Regions from separate parts of the Rheinheimera sp. WS51 genome, predicted to be linked through region 2. Evidence: riboswitches for the same ligand, from Rfam matches in the RefSeq annotation. Region 2 holds a riboswitch; the other holds the start of a gene.
What was found. Region 2 has a riboswitch for thiamine pyrophosphate ahead of ACRCA4_RS01210 (TonB-dependent receptor). Riboswitches for the same ligand answer to the same signal wherever they lie in the genome.
Positions count from the first base shown of each region.

Region 1: linked by a shared signal. The riboswitch ahead of thiC (phosphomethylpyrimidine synthase ThiC) and the one ahead of ACRCA4_RS01210 (TonB-dependent receptor) in region 2 are both predicted to bind thiamine pyrophosphate.

Region 1 is NZ_JBOTRC010000011.1:447-9,709, forward strand. It holds gene thiH (2-iminoacetate synthase ThiH) at 1-906, opposite strand, end outside; gene ACRCA4_RS11995 (thiazole synthase) at 903-1,670, opposite strand; gene thiS (sulfur carrier protein ThiS) at 1,672-1,872, opposite strand; gene thiE (thiamine phosphate synthase) at 1,892-3,514, opposite strand; gene thiC (phosphomethylpyrimidine synthase ThiC) at 3,519-5,297, opposite strand; TPP riboswitch at 5,393-5,503, opposite strand; gene sbcB (exodeoxyribonuclease I) at 5,561-6,994, opposite strand; gene ACRCA4_RS12020 (LysR family transcriptional regulator) at 7,101-7,943, opposite strand; gene ACRCA4_RS12025 (acyl-CoA dehydrogenase) at 8,053-9,231, shown strand.
Region 2 is NZ_JBOTRC010000001.1:240,381-249,643, reverse strand. It holds gene ACRCA4_RS01235 (S10 family peptidase) at 1-316, shown strand, start outside; gene ACRCA4_RS01230 (S9 family peptidase) at 473-2,593, opposite strand; gene ACRCA4_RS01225 (phosphotransferase) at 2,756-3,616, opposite strand; gene pnuC (nicotinamide riboside transporter PnuC) at 3,562-4,212, opposite strand; gene ACRCA4_RS01215 (hypothetical protein) at 4,209-4,457, opposite strand; gene ACRCA4_RS01210 (TonB-dependent receptor) at 4,470-6,569, opposite strand; TPP riboswitch at 6,610-6,706, opposite strand; gene ACRCA4_RS01205 (porin) at 6,764-7,684, opposite strand; gene ACRCA4_RS01200 (cation diffusion facilitator family transporter) at 7,923-8,810, shown strand; gene mgtE (magnesium transporter) at 8,805-9,263, opposite strand, start outside.

The DNA of each region.
Region 1 (9,263 bases), on a different contig from region 2:
AATTGATTCGCGTGTCGATAATGTTATCTCTAACTCTGGGGCAAATAAACGAAAGGCACATATTAATTGAATGAGCTCCTTATCAGTAATGGGCGCTTGTACTTCTGTACCCCCGCTACAAGGCCTGATCCTAGGTATAGACAGGCTATAACGGCTTTGCCAGTAACGCTGTTGTAGATACTGCAAATGACTGGCGAGCATAATAGCGTCGGTTCTCCAGTCAGTTAAGCCAAGTAAGATCCCTATGCCTATTTTATCTATCCCTGCAGCGCCTACGCGATCAGGGGCATCTAATCGCCAGTGAATATCTGTTTTTTTCCCTTTTAAATGGTACTGTTGATAGGCTTTTTTTGAATATGTTTCTTGGTATAACATAACCGCATCAACGCCAGCGGCTTTTAGTTGTTGGTATTCGTCTGTTGTTAATGGCTGAACCTCTAATTGCACACTGCTAAAATAGCGCCTAACTACTGGCATAATGCTAAGAAAGTAGTCAATGCTAACTTTTCTTTCATGCTCGCCACTGACTAATAATACTTGGTTAATACCTAGTGACTTTATAGCAATACATTCTTGCTCAACTTCCTCTGGGCTTAGTGTTCTGCGTTTCACTTTTTGGCTTAATGAAAAACCGCAATAGGTACACTCATTAGCACACAGATTTGATAAGTATAAGGGGGCATATAATTGTACTGTAGCACCAAATCTCTGCCTGGTGTGTTGCTGTGCTTTTTGTACCATCTGGGCTAAATAGGGCATAGCTTTTGGCGCTAGCAATATTTGTAAGTCTGCCAAATTTAAACGTGGTTTGGCTAAAACGCGCTCTACATCCTGCTCATTAGCTGCACGGCTTTGTAGTTGGAAAGCTTGCCAATCCATGGCTTGCCATTGGCTATAGAAACTCATAATTGTTGAATAAAATTAGCAAGAGGGCTAGTTGCTGCAGCTACACTTTGTTGCTGGGCTAAGCCTGCTTTATAGGCTTGTCGTCCGGCTTTGACGGCGTATTTAAAGGCTTCGGCCATAGCTGTAGGGGATGAGCTTGTTGCTATAGCGGTATTGATTAATACCGCTGCTGCACCAATTTCAAGTGCCGCAGCAGCGTGAGAGGGCTTGCCTAGGCCGGCATCTATTATTACTGGCACATTTGCTTGTTCAATAATAATTTCTAGCATGCTCAAATTTTTTAAGCCTTGATTGGAGCCTATTGCTGCCGCTAATGGCATCACTGCGGCGCAGCCAACTTGCTCTAAGCGTTTGCATAGTACCGGATCTGCACTGCAGTAGGGTAAAACAACAAAGCCTCGTTTTACTAATTCTTCTGCTGCTAATAAGGTTTCTATTGGATCAGGCATTAAGTAGCGTGGGTCTGGGTGTATCTCTAGTTTTAGCCATTGTGTGCCTAGGGCGTCGCGTGCGAGTTCAGCTGCAAATATCGCTTCTTTTGCATTTTTAGCTCCAGATGTATTAGGTAGCAGTTGTACGCCTAATTTTTGTAAAGGGCTAAGTATATCGTCTTCTTGGCGTGATAAATCTAGCCTTTTCATGGCTAGTGTAATTAACTCGCAACCGCTGGCTATTACAGCTTCTTGCATTGCCTTTGGGCTTGAAAATTTACCACTGCCCATTAATAAGCGACTATCAAAGGTTTTATCCGCAATTTTGAGCATCTTATCCTCCTGTTACTATTTGAAACAGTTGTACTGCATCATTTGCTTTTAGTTGGTATTGTTGCCAAGTGCTTTTGTTTATTACGCTGTTATTAACAGCAACAGCAAGTCCGTTTTGATTAATATTTTGACTTAGCAGAACCTGCTGTAAGCTTATATTGCTTGTAACCTCTGTTGGTATCTCATTAATAGTAATTTGCATATTAACGCTCGAATTGGTTCTAGAATTGCTTCTGGAAATATTGGTTGAATAGTTTTTCTAATGCGATAAATGCTTGTGTAGGCTCTTGCTGTGCTGTTATCGCTGTTACAACTGCAACACCATCGACTTGACATTCAAGTACCTGCGGTAATCTTGTTGCATTTATTCCGCCTATAGCGACGGTAGGTATGGGATGGCACAACTGCTTGTAACGTTTAAGCTTCTCTAAACCCTGAGGCTTTGATGGCATATCTTTTGTTGTAGTGGGGTAGATATGTCCTAATGCTATATAAGATGGCTTTAGCTCAATAGCGTTTAGCACTTCTTGATAACTGTGTGTCGAAATACCTAAGCGTAGCCCTGCTTGGTTTATTGCAACTAAATCAGCAGTCAGTAAGTCTTCTTGACCTAAATGAACGCCATAAGCGCCATGTTTAATGGCCAGCTGCCAATAATCGTTAATAAATAGTCTTAAGTGATATTTTTTAGCTAAGTTAACTGCTGCAATAATTTGTTGCTCTATTTCTGTTTCAGACGCTTTTATTTTACTATCTTGCTTAATACGAAGCTGAACAGTATCTAAGCCGTGTGGTGCTAAAAGCGCCAACCATTCGCAGCTATCAACCACAGGATATAGACCAATAGGTGTTTGCATAGGACTATAAGGTTGCAGCTGTGTTTTACCGCATATAGCTTTTAGCTGTGGAAAATGCGGTCGCGTTTTAGGCCATGTATCTAATGATAAACATCCTGCGCCTTTGCCTGTTGCATAAGCTTTAGCTAAGCCTTGCTGAATACAAGTATTACCAATAATCAGGGCATCTTCTACTGTATAATCATGCGCTAAAGCTGCGCTAATGCTGCTTGAAAGTACGCAACCTGTACCATGATTATGTTTCGTATTTATGCGTTTATTGTCTACTGTAAATGCCGCTTGTCGTGAGCGATATAGTGTGTCTGTAACCTTGTTAGGGCTTGGATCATGGCCACCTGTAACTAATACCGCTTTTACTCCTTGAGCTAAAAGTGCCTTAGCTTGTTGCTCCAGCGTCGATGTATTTGGCTGGCTTTGCAAGCTGGCTTTATCGGTTATGAGTTTAGCTTGGCTAAGTATGGCTAATTCTGGGTAATTAGGTGTTATTAGATCAATCAAAGGCAATAACTGCTGCCATGCTAAGATTAATTCTTGTTTAGCAAAGTCATAACCTGTACTACTACTAAAAACAGGATCGGCTATTACCTTAAAATTAAATTGATATTTATTCTTGCCAATCCATTGAGTTAAAGCGATTAATTGCTCGGGATCTGCAATAAGGCCAATTTTTATAACCTTGGGTGGCATGTCGGCGATTAAACAATTTAACTGACTGATAAATAACGCTAAGCTGACATTAGTATAGGCAGTTATACCTAGGCTATTCTGAGCTGTAATGCAGCTAATAACACTACAGCCATGACAGTCTAGCGCTTTGAAAGTATGTAAATCTGCCTGGATACCGGCACCACCACTTGAGTCTGAGCCGGCTATGGTCCAGACTATAGGCTTAGCTATTGTTGACTCAACGACGATAGACTCAGTTGATGAGAGCTCTGGTACTGTCTTAATCGCGGTGCTAGCCACCGCGTTAGTATTATCCAGCATCTATTTAATCTTCCTGATGCTTTATTTGTTGATTTATCCGCATTGAACAGAATTTAGGCCCACACATTGAACAAAACTGCGCGGTATCTGTGCCTTCGTGGCCAAGGGTTTCGTCGTGATAGGCCTTAGCTGTGAAAGGATCTAAAGATAAGTTGTATTGATCTTGCCAACGAAAATCATAACGTGCTTTAGATAAGGCGTTATCCCTATGCTGTGCTGCAGGGTGACCTTTGGCTAAGTCGGCTGCATGAGCGGCAATTTTATAAGCAATTAAGCCTTGTTTAACATCTTCTTTATTAGGTAAACCTAAGTGCTCTTTCGGGGTTACATAGCACAGCATGGCACAACCAAACCAGCCAATCATTGCAGCACCTATACCTGAGGTAATATGATCGTAGCCAGGTGCAATATCCGTTGTTAGTGGGCCTAGCGTATAAAAAGGTGCACCATGGCAATGCTTTAATTGCTCGGTCATATTTTCTTGAATTAATTGCATTGGCACATGGCCTGGGCCTTCAATCATCACTTGCACATCATAGCGCCATGCAATTTTTGTTAATTCGCCTAAGGTGTGTAATTCTGCAAATTGGGCTTCATCATTGGCGTCTGCAATGCTGCCAGGGCGCAAGCCATCACCTAAAGACAGTGAAATATCATAAGCTGCACATAACTGACATATTTGTTCAAAATGTTGATATAAGAAGTTTTCTTGCTCAAATATATTACACCACTGCGCCATAATGGCACCGCCGCGAGAAACTATACCTGTTACACGTTTTGAGGTTAACTTGATAAAGTCTTTTAATACGCCAGCATGAATAGTGAAGTAATCGACACCTTGCTCAGCTTGCTCTAGAAGGGTGTCATAAAAAACTTGCCAATTTAACTTTTCAACATCGCCTTTAACTTTTTCTAAGGCTTGGTAAATTGGCACAGTACCAATTGGTACTGGGCTGTTTCTTAATATCCAATCACGAGTTTGATGAATGCGTCTACCTGTAGATAAATCCATTACAGTATCAGCACCCCAACGAGTAGCCCAGACTAACTTTTCGACTTCTTCTTCTATACTTGAAGTGACGGCAGAATTGCCAATATTCGCATTCACTTTAACCTTAAAGTTACGGCCAATAATCATAGGCTCCGCTTCTGGGTGATTAATATTTAACGGAATAATAGCGCGGCCAGCGGCAACTTCTTGGCGAACAAACTCTGCGGTAATCTGTTTTGGCATAGCGCCGATAAAGTTTTCACCCGCATGCATTTTGCCTTGATTGCTTAAGTTGTCAGCTTGTTCAACCTGCATATTTTCACGCAGAGCAATATAATGCATTTCAGGGGTAATAATACCCGCACGAGCATAATGCAGTTGAGTAACGGCTTTACCGTTGATAGCCCGTCTTGGTTTATGGGTGAATTCTGTAATTTGTTCATCTAAGCTTATTTCGTTATAAGCTGGCAGTGGTGATATTTCTGTGTCTTGGCGTTGCTCAATCCAGTCTTGGCGCAGTTTAGGTAAGCCTTTTAAAATATCTAAAGGTTGATCCGGATCACCATATGGTCCTGAGGTGTCATAAACAGATAAGCTAGGATTAATAAACTCGGTGCCATCGGCTTGTTTGGTTGGTGTAAGATGAATTTCTCTTACAGGTACTTTAACTTGGCTGTCTTGGCAGGTTAAATAACGCCGAGTTGAACCAGGAAAGGTTTCGCCGCGTAAGGTATTAATGTAAGCCCTAGCATGGGCACGTAATTCACGATTAGATATTTGCGTTGTAGACATAGCAAGCTCCGATATACAAGTTGAAGTTGCTTGTCCGGAGTGGGGGCAGGATAGTGCAGACACGCTTCCACAAAGTGGATTGGTGCTGTGATAAATACTGTTTTCCCCTTGTTTCCCTTCGCAGGTATTAGCCTGATCAGGTTCAACGGATCCCGTTTTCACGGTCTCAGCCCGCATTAATTTGCTAGGCACTCCGACAAGTTGTTATTTAGTATGGCGTTTAATTTTATTTAATTCAACGCCTATTTGTTATATGGCTATGACTATAAACTTTCTACATACAAATATAATGCTTTTAGAATGTTCATTTTTTGTTCGTCATCAGCATGGCTATGGGCTGCATTTTCTAGTGCTAGGCTAAACTCTTCCATTGTTAAATTAGGCTGATCGACCCCGTGCATTATTTTATCAGTACGGTATTGTTGCCACTGTTGTTGCTCACTGTCTGTTAAGCTTGCTGGATAGTTTCGAGCTCGGTACAAAAAAATCAGTTTGTTGAGTCTATCATCATTAAATATTGGTGCAGAAACAGCGAGTTGCTCTGGTGATAACTGGTGCAATTGTTGCATTTTTTCTTTATCACTATTGCTGATAAAACCGCTATATAATTGATAATCTGGATTGCTTTCTACCGGATAATCATCCTGAAGTTCATAGACTTGCAAGGTTTTACTTTGCACTTCTGGATGTTTTTTTAACCAGTCTAAATGTTGTAAGCATTGACTGCGATTTATACCTAACTCTGCGGCTCTTGCTTCACTTAGGGTTTTAGCCGGTGAGAGTACCGGGCACTTATTTAGGTGAATAAGCTTTAAGCCCAAACGCTGCTCACCTTCGGCTAAATCAATGGTTTTGGTGTATAACTTCTGTTGTAAGGTTGCAATGTCATCAGCTAATAACGGGCTAGGATCAGCTTGTAAATTATAACAAATAACTGCATTTTTATTGCTGGGGTGATAAGCCAGAGGTACTATCCAACTGACACAACCTTGCATCGCTGGAAATTTTGACGATACATGAACTAAGGGCGTCATGCCAGCGACGTCAATTAAGGCTGAAGCCGCTGCTTTTTTACGTAAATTAAACAAGTAATCATAGAGTTTAGGTTGTTTTTGTTTAATTAATTTGGCTATAGCAATAGTGGCATAAACATCAGATAAAGCATCATGAGCTTGTTCATGTTCTAAATTATTGGCTTTACTGAGTAGTTCTAATTTAAAGCTAGGGCTGCCGTCATCGCGCAGTGGCCAATTTATTCCTTCAGGGCGCAAAGCATAACAAGTTCGCACCATATCAATGATATCCCAGCGACTATTGCCTTGTTGCCATTCGCGACCATAAGGCTCGTAAAAGTTACGAAATAAACTATGCCGAGTGACTTCATCGTCAAATCGTAAACTGTTGTACCCTAAAACACAGGTATTAGCTTGGCTAAAACGCTGGAGAATTTTAGCCATGAATTCAGTTTCAGGTACGCCTTTTTTATTACATATTTGTGGGGTTAAACCGGTAATTAAAGCCGCTTCAGGGTGAGGTAAATAATCATTTGCCAACTGGCAATACCAGTTATCAGGCTCTGCAATAATGTTTAACTCAAGATCAGTACGGATCCCAGCAAACTGGGCTGGCCGGTCGCGTTTAGGATCTGCCCCCCAAGTTTCATAGTCATAAAAGTATAAGCTTGCTTCAGTTGTCATAGCGATAGCAGACCAATTAGTATATTTAAAACAATAAATTATATTGGCTATTGTAGCAGTTACTGACTTACATACGTATGGTAAAGCTAAAATTTGTCAGTATTATCTAACGCATATTTGCTGTATGTAAGCAAAGTTGGCTCAATATTTTTATTGGCTCACTGCCGTTAGTGCGCCTATAAGCGAGACCAATCGTTCGTTGCAATGCCAGCTCATCTATATTTTTAAAGATAACATCACTACGTTGGCTCATGTTATAAAAGTCAGGTACTAAAGCACAGCCAATCCCTGCTGACACTAAGCCTAAGGCATATTCTATCGTTTGAATATCAGCCCTAATATCTGGTTTTATATTGCGCCGACCTAACTCAGGGTATAATGAGTTCCATGCATCGCAAGGGGTACGTTTAATTAAGGGTAAATTTTCAAAGTCAGCTAAAGCAATAGTCGTTTGCAGTGTCAGAGGCGATGTTGGTGGTATTGCAAGCATGTAACTATCATGCCAAATAGGCTCAAATACCTCCCCCGCATTTAACTGAGCTGCTGTAATAATGCGGGCATCACACTGTTCGGTTGGCTCTACTAAATGTAACTCTAAACCTTCAACTAATAAGCTAAACTCTCGTAGTAATTGACTCATCCTCTCAACGCCTAAGGCTCTAATTAAGCCTAATTTAAATTGAATTTTTTTTATTGGTTGTAAAAAACTGGCCTTAATTGAGTGGACTTGGCTAACCAAGCGTCCTGCATGGCCATATAGCTTGTCGGCATCTTCCGTTGGAGATACCCCTTTGGGCAGACGGGTAAATAAAATAACGCTTAGTTCTTGTTCTAATTGACGGATAGCAGTAGAAAGCGAAGGCTGTGTAATGCAGCATTGACGCGCTGCTGCGCTAATACTGCCTTGTTCATAGACGGCAATAAAATAGCTTAGTTGTCTTACATCCATAGTATAAAACTATACCTGATACAGTATTATTATAGTTTAACTGTACATCAAAGCAGGCTATTGTGGCTATAACCATTATTATTAAGCTGGTTTTATTAAGGAATATTCTATGACACGTGCCCATTTTGACTGGCAAGATCCGTTTCAATTTTCTGCAATGTTAACTGAAGAAGAGCGCATGATCCGCGATACTGCCCATCAGTATTGCCAAGAAAAGCTTATGCCACGTATTTTACATGCCAACCGAGATGAACATTTTCATCGAGAAATTATGACGGAATTGGGCGAGCTAGGGTTATTAGGCGCTACCTTGCCGGAAAAATATGGTTGCTCAGCGGTTAACTATGTTTGCTACGGTTTAGTGGCACGTGAAGTCGAGCGGGTTGATAGTGGCTATCGTAGTGCTATGAGTGTGCAGTCATCGTTAGTGATGCATCCAATTTATGAATATGGTAGTGAAGAGCAACGCATGAAGTATTTACCTAAGCTGGCAACAGGGGAGTGGGTAGGTTGTTTTGGCTTAACTGAACCAGATTCAGGTTCAGATCCTGCTAGCATGCGCACTACAGCTAAAAAAAATGCTAAAGGATATATTTTAAACGGCACTAAAATGTGGATCACTAATTCGCCAATAGCCGATGTGTTTGTAGTATGGGCCAAGCTTGATGGGGTGATTAGAGGCTTTATATTAGATAAAGGCATGCCAGGGCTTACTGCGCCTAAAATTGAAGGTAAATTCTCACTGCGAGCCTCTATTACCGGTGAGATTGTCATGGACAATGTTCAGGTTGGTGAAGATGCATTGTTACCTAATGTCAGCGGTTTAAAGGGCCCCTTTGGTTGTTTAAATAAAGCCCGTTATGGTATTGCCTGGGGCGCTTTAGGCGCGGCTGAATTTTGTTGGCATGCTGCGCGTCAATATACCTTAGATCGGCAGCAATTTGGCCGGCCATTAGCGGCAACGCAGTTAATTCAGAAAAAACTCGCGGATATGCAAACGGATATCAGCATTGGTTTATTAAGTTGCTTACAAGCTGGGCGTTTGATGGATCAAAATCAATTAGCACCTGAGACAATTTCTTTAATTAAACGTAATTCTTGCGGTAAAGCTTTAGATATTGCCCGTGTAGCGCGTGATATGCATGGTGGTAATGGTATTGCCGATGAGTTTCATGTGATCCGTCATGTGATGAATTTAGAAGCAGTTAATACTTACGAAGGTACTCATGATGTGCATGCCTTAATTTTAGGTCGGGCACAAACAGGTATAGCGGCCTTCGCCGGTTAATAACTTAGTCTAAGTTCACTAGGTCTAGGTTC
Region 2 (9,263 bases):
TGGCCCTGTACACCCTTGGGATCGCTCAGGTGACAACACCGGAGAAAACCTGCGCCAAGCGATGGCACAAAACCCCTATTTAAAAGTATTAACTCAGTCAGGTTATTATGACGGAGCAACCAATTACTTTGATGCTAAATACAATATGTGGCAACTTGATCCAAGCGGTAAAATGAAAGATCGCTTAAGCTTTAAAGGCTATCGCAGTGGCCATATGATGTATTTACGTCGTGCTGATTTAGAAAAGTCGAATAATGACTTACGCCAATTTATTTTAGAGGCTATTCCTGCTGAAGGCGTTGCAGCTAAATACTAGTGAGTGCATAGTATTGAGTGCTGAGTGCTTAATGTTGAGGGGTGAATGCTTAGTGTTTAGTGTTTAGTAAAAAGCCGAGCTGGATTAATCTAGCTCGGCTTTTTTATTTAACTATGACTGAGTCGCAGCGGCTTAGTCACAGTTGTTTTATTACCACTACTTAGATTGCTCTAATAAATTAAGTATAAAAGCATATTCCTGGGCATATTCTGCCAAGCGTGAGAAGCGCCCAGATTTACCACCATGGCCAGCTTCCATGTTTACTTTAAACATTAAAGGCTGATCATTTGTTTTGTGGGTACGCAACTTAGCTACCCATTTTGCTGGTTCAAAGTATTGAACTTGCGAGTCATGTAACCCGGTTGTCACTAACATGGCTGGATAGGCTTGTTTTTTTACTTGATCATAAGGCGAGTACGACAGCATATAATCATAGTAAGCTTTTTGTTTCGGATTACCCCATTCATCAAATTCGTTAGTGGTTAACGGAATACTTTCGTCTAACATGGTTGTTACAACATCGACAAAAGGAACATGTGCCACTAAACCACGGTATTTTTCTGGTGCCATATTCGCTATAGCGCCCATTAATAATCCACCTGCACTGCCGCCCATGGCGAACACTTTATCTTTAGCAACATAGTTATTCGCAACTAAATAATCGGTCACCGCAATAAAGTCTGTGAAGGTATTCTTCTTATTAAGCAACTTACCGTCTTCATACCACTGGCGGCCCATTTCTTGGCCACCACGAATATGCGCTAAGGCATAAACAAAACCACGATCTACTAGCGATAACACTACAGAGCGAAAATAAGGATCTGTAGAGCTACCATAAGAGCCATAGGCATACTGATACAAAGGAGCTGTGCCATCGCGCTGAATACCCTTACGATATAACAACGAAACCGGCACTTTTACTCCATCGGCGGCCGTTGCCCACACCCTGTCAGTGGCATAGTTGGCTTTATCAAAGCCACCTAATACTTCGGTCTGCTTTAATAAGCGCTTTTCACCGGTTTTCATATTGTGCTCAAAAACACTATTAGGTGTAGTTAATGAGCTATAGCTATAACGCAGCCAATGGGTATCTGGCTCTGAATTAGTTTCTAGCTGTGCAACATAAGCGGCTTCATCATACTCAATATAAAAGGCTTTATCCGCTGCTGCCCATGGCATGACTTTTAAGCGCAATAAGCCATTACTTCTTTCGTTAATAACTAAATAATCGTTAAATAATTCGAAGTCTTCAATAAAAACGTTTTTATCGTGTTTAATTAATGGTTGCCACTGATTACGATCACCTATTTTGTCGGCATCAACTGTCATTAAGCGAAAATTTGGCGCATCCCAGTCAGTGCTAATAACCCATTTGTTATTGATATGGCCGGCTGAGTACTTAAAATCACGTTGCCGTGGTGCTAGCACCTTAAATTCACTGTTAGGTTTAGTGGCATCTTGCACTCGCATTTCGGTTGAAACAGTGCTGCTAAGATAAATAACCACATAGTTATTATCACCGCTGTTACCTACGCCCATATAAAAGCTGTTGTCTTTTTCTTCGTAAACTTGGCGAGCCTTAGCGACATCATTGCCTAAGGTATGCTGAAACACTTTAGTGCTGAGTAAGGTAACAGGATCATTTTTTACAAAGTACAAGGTTTTGCTGTCTTTACTCCACGCAATGCTGCCAGATAAACCCTCCACAACATCGGTTAAGTCTTGGCCGGTGCGAAGATCACGTATTTTCAGCGTATATTGTCGCCGTCCGTTATCATCTTCCATATAGGCTAATAGATTTTGATCTGGGCTCACCTTCATATTCGCTATCTGATAAAAGTCTTTATCAGCAGCAAGAATGTTGACGTCTAACATCACTTGCTCGGTACCGTCTTTTAACGATTTACGTAAATAGATCGGATACTCTTTGCCAGCATCAAAACGGTTATAATAACTGTAATCGCCCTTAGTATAAGGAACTGAGCTATCATCTTGTTTAATTCGGCCAATAATTTCGTCTGTTAATGTATCCGTTAGCGACTGGTATTTAGCGCTATATTGATCAAAATAACTATTTTCACGATACAAATAATCTAAAACGGTAGCAGAGGTTCGACTGTCATCGCGCAACCAATAATAAGGATCTTGTCTATCACCATTAGGTGAGCTAACTGTATAAGGCTGTTGCACCGCTATAGGCGCAGTTAATTCAGCTGCCGATACCCAAAAACTACTTAATGCACTAATACCTAGCAAGAAAAGTGGCTGTTTATACATGATTTATTCTCCAGAGAAATCAGCCACAAAATTTAACATAAAACCCATAGTTAGCCCATTAATACTCTTTTTAAATATGTAACTAAGTATATTATTTATTAGAAATAAGACAGCGACGATTCCCGCGAATAGCTAAAGCGACCTAAGATACTTCGCTTTAAACTATTTTTTAATTAACTTCAGCCAATGGCTAGCCTGAGCTGAATAACTTGGGTTAGCCAAGTACCATAACCAGCAAAAACCTGAATAGAGCTGTTTCGCTAATGGTATTTTTATCGTTAAACCTTGTTCTAAGTTGGCTTGGTTTCGTTGTTGCGCATAAGCAGTTAGCAACTGCTGCTCTTGCTGCGTATTTAATTGATAATGCAAGCTAAGAGCGGCTAAATCTAGGCTACTATCTGCTTGTTGACTATATTCAAAATCAAGCAGCCACAACCTATTATCAGCCCACAGTAGGTTGTCGGCATGTAAATCAAGATGGCATAGCACAGTGTCGGCTGGCAGTGTCATTAATTGTTTAGCCGCTATAAAAAGCTGATTAACCAGCGAGATATCAAGCTGTGAATTACCTTGCACTTTATCAACAAGTAATTGCAAATAATCCTCTAGTTGCAATACTGATGTCATCACCTTTAGCTTATGTAAGGTAGCAATATGAGTTATTAGCTGCTTAGTATCATGACGCTGATAATTAAAGGCTTCGCCACCTGAAACAAAGTCACTGATCATAATTTGTTGATGGTTATTCAAGCATAAGGGTGCTGGTGCTAAACCATGCACAGCCGCCGCGTGTTGTATGGTTAACTCTTGCTGGCGGCATTGCTTATGTTGCGCTGGGTAGCTGCGTAGAACATATTCAGCTCTATCAGTAATAATATGATAACTCTGGTTACTTTGACCATGTGATAATGGCTGAATATGTTGCACTTGCTGATTAGCAAAAAACTCTAATTGCTTACAAAGCTGCGCTATGCGTTGACTGTTAGGCTCTGTTGCTGCTGTTGTACAAAATGATGACGCCACACAAAATATCCTGCTAGAGCGATAATGGTATATAGCATAAACAAGCCAGTAAGAAAATACAGGTGCTTTTGCGCATAAACAAAAATAGAGACGGCATCAATAACCACCCAGTACAGCCAATTAGAAACCAGTTTGCGTGTTACAAGCCAAGTAGCCATAACACTAAAGGCCGTTGTTTGGGCGTCTAAGTAAGCAAAATCAGCTTGTGTATAACCCGCCATAAAATAGCCAAGCCCTAAACCTATTACTGCAGTTAGGCTAATTAATAGTCCATGGCGCTGCCATGACCACTCATATACAGGCGCTTGTTTATCACCTGCGGCACCGGCTTTAACACTTTGTTTTAGCTGTTGCCAACGCCACCAACCATAAATGGCCATACCAGCGTAATAGAGTTGCAAAATAGCATCCGACAATAACGCCGAATGCCACATTACTTGAGTAAATAAAATCGTACTAAGTAAAGCCGCAGGCCAACACCATAAGCTTTGCTTTAAAGCTAGGATCACATAAGCCAGCGCCAGTAAAGTTGCTATTAGTTCAACACTTTGCATTAACTGCCAATCGGCAATAGCTTTACTTAGCAACTCACTCATGGCCTTAAATCACCATGTAAAAACTTACAAACAAAGATAACCTTGCCGTATTTTTCAAACGACCATTTAATACATTCCTGTAAGGCCTGCATCACTTCATCATAATCACCAAACATTTGGGTGCTTAAGGTATTGGTTAACACCAAAATAGAAGGATAACCATTTAACTGCTCAATAAAGCCTTTAATTGGCGTTAGGTAATCATCTGCTAATGGGTAGCTGCTTATTTCTACGGTTAATTTCATCTTTAGCCCCTATTAAAATTGATAACTGGCAGTAACACCAACACGGCGAGGTTCGGCAAACTGCTCATAAGTGTGTGGCTCGTAGCCGTCTCGCGGATCATTACCAAAGTAAAAACCTCGAACGCCAATATCTTTATCTAGCGCATTACGGCTCCACAACGCAATATTCCAGTGCGGTAGCTGATAACTTAAACGTAAATTAACTAACTCATAACGAGAAGAACGCGCATTATGGCCGTCAGAATAGAAGTAGCTGTCTTTGCCTTGCAGGCTAATATTGAAAGTAAGTGGTTCAGAAATATACCAATCTGCTGCCACACTATACTGAAACCGCGGCGACTGTGCTTGCTCGCGACCGGTAAATAAATCACCTGCTAAAGTAGTGTAATCACCTAGTTTGGTTTTTAACCAACTGGCGCTAACAAAAAGCGCCAGCTGTGAATGCAGCTGTAGCCGGTTTTCTACTTCAATACCGTAGTTACGGCCACTACCGGCATTATCAATAAAACCTGCGAATTGCGGGCCGCTATCTGGGTTTAACCAGCCTTTAACCTGCATATCTTTACGCCACATATAAAATGCTGCTACACGAGCAATAATGCTTTGGTCTAACGCACTGCCTTTAACGCCAAATTCTGCGTTATATAAGGTTTCAGGGGCAAAACTCGCTTTGCTGTTTAATTCAGGTAAATTGCCGCCACTAGCTTTAGCTAAGGCATCACCATTTACACCGCCTACTTTATAACCGCGAGATGCTAATAAATAAATTAACGCTTGTTGGTTTACCTGATAATTAAAACTAACCTTAGCGCCCCACATCGTATCGTGGTTACGAATATCATTAGCACTGGTATCAGCATATTCATCGTCATAGCGCTCGATACGTAAACCCGAAACCATACTCCAAACATCATTTAATGGTGTCGTTATTTCACCATAAGCAGCCATATTTTTACGTTTTAGCTGATTTGAAAACTGTGCGGGTTGCCATAAATCCCAATCCCAAAACTCGCGAGTTAAACGAAAGTTTTTATTAGTAGCATAAATGCCAAATACCCAATCGCTATTACCTAATTTACCTGCTGGCGTTGACACTAATCGATAGTCAACACTTACTTGCTCACGATCACGTAAATAACGATCTGTAGTGGCGTATTCGTCAGGATGTATCCCTTCATAGCTCCAGTCTTCATCAAAACCGTAATCACTATCTGAGGTTAACCAACTAACTTGACCAAAAGCGGTAAAGTATTTAACACCAGTATATTCAGCTTGTAATGCTAAAGCTTTACTACGAATAATATCTTGGCCCGGATTATCAGATAACGTAGTGCGGTTTTGATCTAGCGAGAAAGCGTCGAAGCCATTGTCTTGATCAACAAAATGACTGACTAATTGCAGCATTAAGTGATCAGTTGCTTGCATGCGCAATTTAAAACGACCAGTAAATTCGTCAATATTATTAGTATCTTCACGGTTTAAATAGGCATTTTTCATAAAACCGTCAGAAGACTGCTGTTCTAATGAAATACTGTAACCAAGCTGATTATTAATGGCGTTACTGTAAAGTCCTGCAACTTGGTAGCTATTATAATCAGCTATAGTGGCGCTAAATTTACCTTCGGCTATGTCTGTCGGGCCCTTAGTCGTTAAGTTCAACATACCCGCTAAGGCATTAGCACCAAATCGCGTTGCTTCAGGGCCACGAAATAATTCTAATTGTGCTAAATCATGAATACCGGTAATACCCATACCTGAATAATCGATACCATCTATTAAAATGCCTACAGAGGGATTAATGGTATCAACATATTCACTTCGCTCGCCCACGCCACGTACTTGTAAGTAGCGTCCGCGCGATGCGCCAGCGGTAAAGTTAATATTGGCAAATTGATGTAGTAAGTCATCTAAGTGTTGAGCAGAAGTGCGCTTAGCATCTTCATCCGAAATTACAGCTACGCTACCAGAGATTTGTTGCACTGAATGACGACGAAAGTCACCTTGCACTTCTATTCGTTCTAGCGACGCTGTGGTATCAGAATGAGTTTCATTAGCAATAGATACTGCAGGAATAGTCAGTGTTAAGGTGAGTAAACTAGGTATTAAGCGCATTTTTTGTATAGATCTCCATAAAGAGAGAGACCATACCAGCATGAGGAGTCAGCACCATCCCTCCGCCGGTATGATCCGGATCAGGTTCTTAGGGTTCGCCTCTTGGCATCTCAGCAATTGCACCCCTTGGTTGCGCGGCAAGTGTATAGACTTTTTAATCTAACTGCAATCCGTTGCAGCTAGATTAGATAAGCTTAAAATTTATGCGAAATACCTACTGCAAGATAGTCAGTATTTTCTGTTTGGTCAAAGTCAAAACTTGAATACCAAGCATAGACCTTACTATTTTTACCCAGTTTATAATCCACACCTAAGCTAGCGCCATTATCATCACCCATAACTTGATACTGAGCTTTAAAGGTCATCTTCTGCCAAGGATAAGCTGCACCCAGTAAATATCCGTTTTTATCTAATTGCGTTTCTAGCTCTTCTTGGTTCTGATACATTGTATTAATTGTCAAATCAGCTAATTTAAATTGAGCTGTAGCACGAATAATATCGTAACCTTTTACTTCGCTATCATAAGCTAAGGCCGTATAAAAATTACTTTCTTTTAATGCTTGGTCACCATAGTGAACAGCAACAGAAAACGCATCATCAGCATCCGCTGAATCTGCAACGATATAGGTTATTTGAGCACCAAAACCAGAAAAACTAGGCGTTAAATAGCTAATAGAATCATTAACGCGGTTTTCGCCCTTCCATAAATGCTTAACATCCGCTTCGTAATCATTAAATAAGTCTGTCTTGCCTTGTGATACCTTTAAAGCGGTATCATGACGGCCTAATCTTAGTTCACCGAAGTTGCCTTTTAAGCCAATATACTGATTACGAGATTTAAAATTTTTCTCGCTGCTCTCATCAGAAACATCCACTTGCCATTCCAGTTTATAAACAATGCTTAAGCCATCCTCTAAAGCATAATCACCTTTGACACCAAACCGTGACGCGTTACTTTTTAATTCTGTAAAGCGGCCTTCACCTTCGTCACTTGCTTGCAGCGACACATCTACCTTGCCATAAAACGCTAGTGGCTCTGCTTGAGCAACACCGCTGAATGTGGCAACTGAAAGCAAACTAGCAATACAACTAGCTAAGGTTTTTTTTGTGGTCATATGTAATACCTATATTGGTCGTAATAAATACGCTAAGCAGACTGCCTAGCTGTAACTAGTAAAATCTGGAAGAAACTTTATAACTATTATATGACACTTGTATGACAAAGATTGTTAAAACCTAGCCATACAGCAGAAATTTTGCCAGAAATATCAACCATCAGGTTTAGCCCTAGCTATAACATACACCTTAGGCTAATTTAGACTATAAATATCGGTTAAATAATCACGGCCATCTATGCTTAATTTATCGCCTCGCCAATTATTGCTTTTATCATTAGTAGCCGCCTTTGCCACTATGGCCTTAAAAGGTGTTGCTTGGTATTTAACTGATTCAGTAGGTTTTTTATCCGATGCAGTAGAATCATTAGTTAATGTTGCTGGCGCGGGTTTCGCTTTATTTATGGTGACATTAGCCCAGCGTCCTGCTGATAATAATCACCCATATGGCCATAGCAAAGCTGAATATTTATCTGCTGCTTTTGAAGGCGGCATGATATTGCTCGCGGCTTTAGCCATTGCGGTAACGGCCATCGAGCGGTTAATTAACCCCCAACCTATTGCAGATTTGGGTATAGGCACAGTGCTTATTGTCTTAGCCAGCTTATTAAATTTAGTGGTCGGCTTATTGCTATTGCGTGGCGGCAAGGTGCATAACTCACCGGCTTTAGAGGGCGATGGCAAGCATTTAATGACCGACGTCTGGACGACGGTAGGCGTTGTAGTAGGCGTGAGTTTAGCCATGCTAACAGGCTATACTTGGTTAGATCCTGTTGTTGCCATTGGCGTTGCCTTGCATATTTTGCATGAAGGCTGGCAAATTTTATATAAAGCCAGCAATGGCCTTATGGACCAAGCCTTATCAGATAAGCGTATTGCAGAAATAGAGCAAGTTCTTAGCCAATTTAGCTGTCATAACGTCTTTTTTATTAACTTAAGAACCCGCGCTGCCGCCACCTTACAGTTTGCCCAGGCCGATATGCAGGTGCCTAAAGAGTGGACAGTACAACGCGCTCACCAAGTAGCAGATGAAGCCGAACAAGCGTTACAAGCAATAGGAATAGAATTAGCGGTGCATATAGAGCCACACAATGCGCATGGCCCTATAGATCAGACAACGTTATAACCCTAAATACCAAGTGGCGATAGAGAAATACAATACGACACCGGCTACGTCGGCAATAGAGGTAATTAATGGGCCGCTTGCTGTTGCTGGGTCTAGTTTAAATTTACTGAGTAAAAAAGGTAATGATAAACCAATTAAACTACCTGCTAATACAACCAGCATCATGGTTATTGAAACTACCATTGCAATATCATAACCGCCTCGCCACCAGCCTAAACCCACTACAGCCGCTGCCATAGTAAAACCAAGTAAGCCAGCAACTAGACACTCTTTGCCCAGTAAAGCGCCCCAGTCACGCAGTTTAATCTCACCGGTAGCCAATGCCCTTACCATCAAGGTCCCCGACTGCGCCCCAGCATTACCACTACTGCCGATTAACAGCGGTAAAAAGAATAATAAAGCGATATGTTCAGATATCGTGCTTTCATAAAAGGCAATACCTGCCCCAGAGAA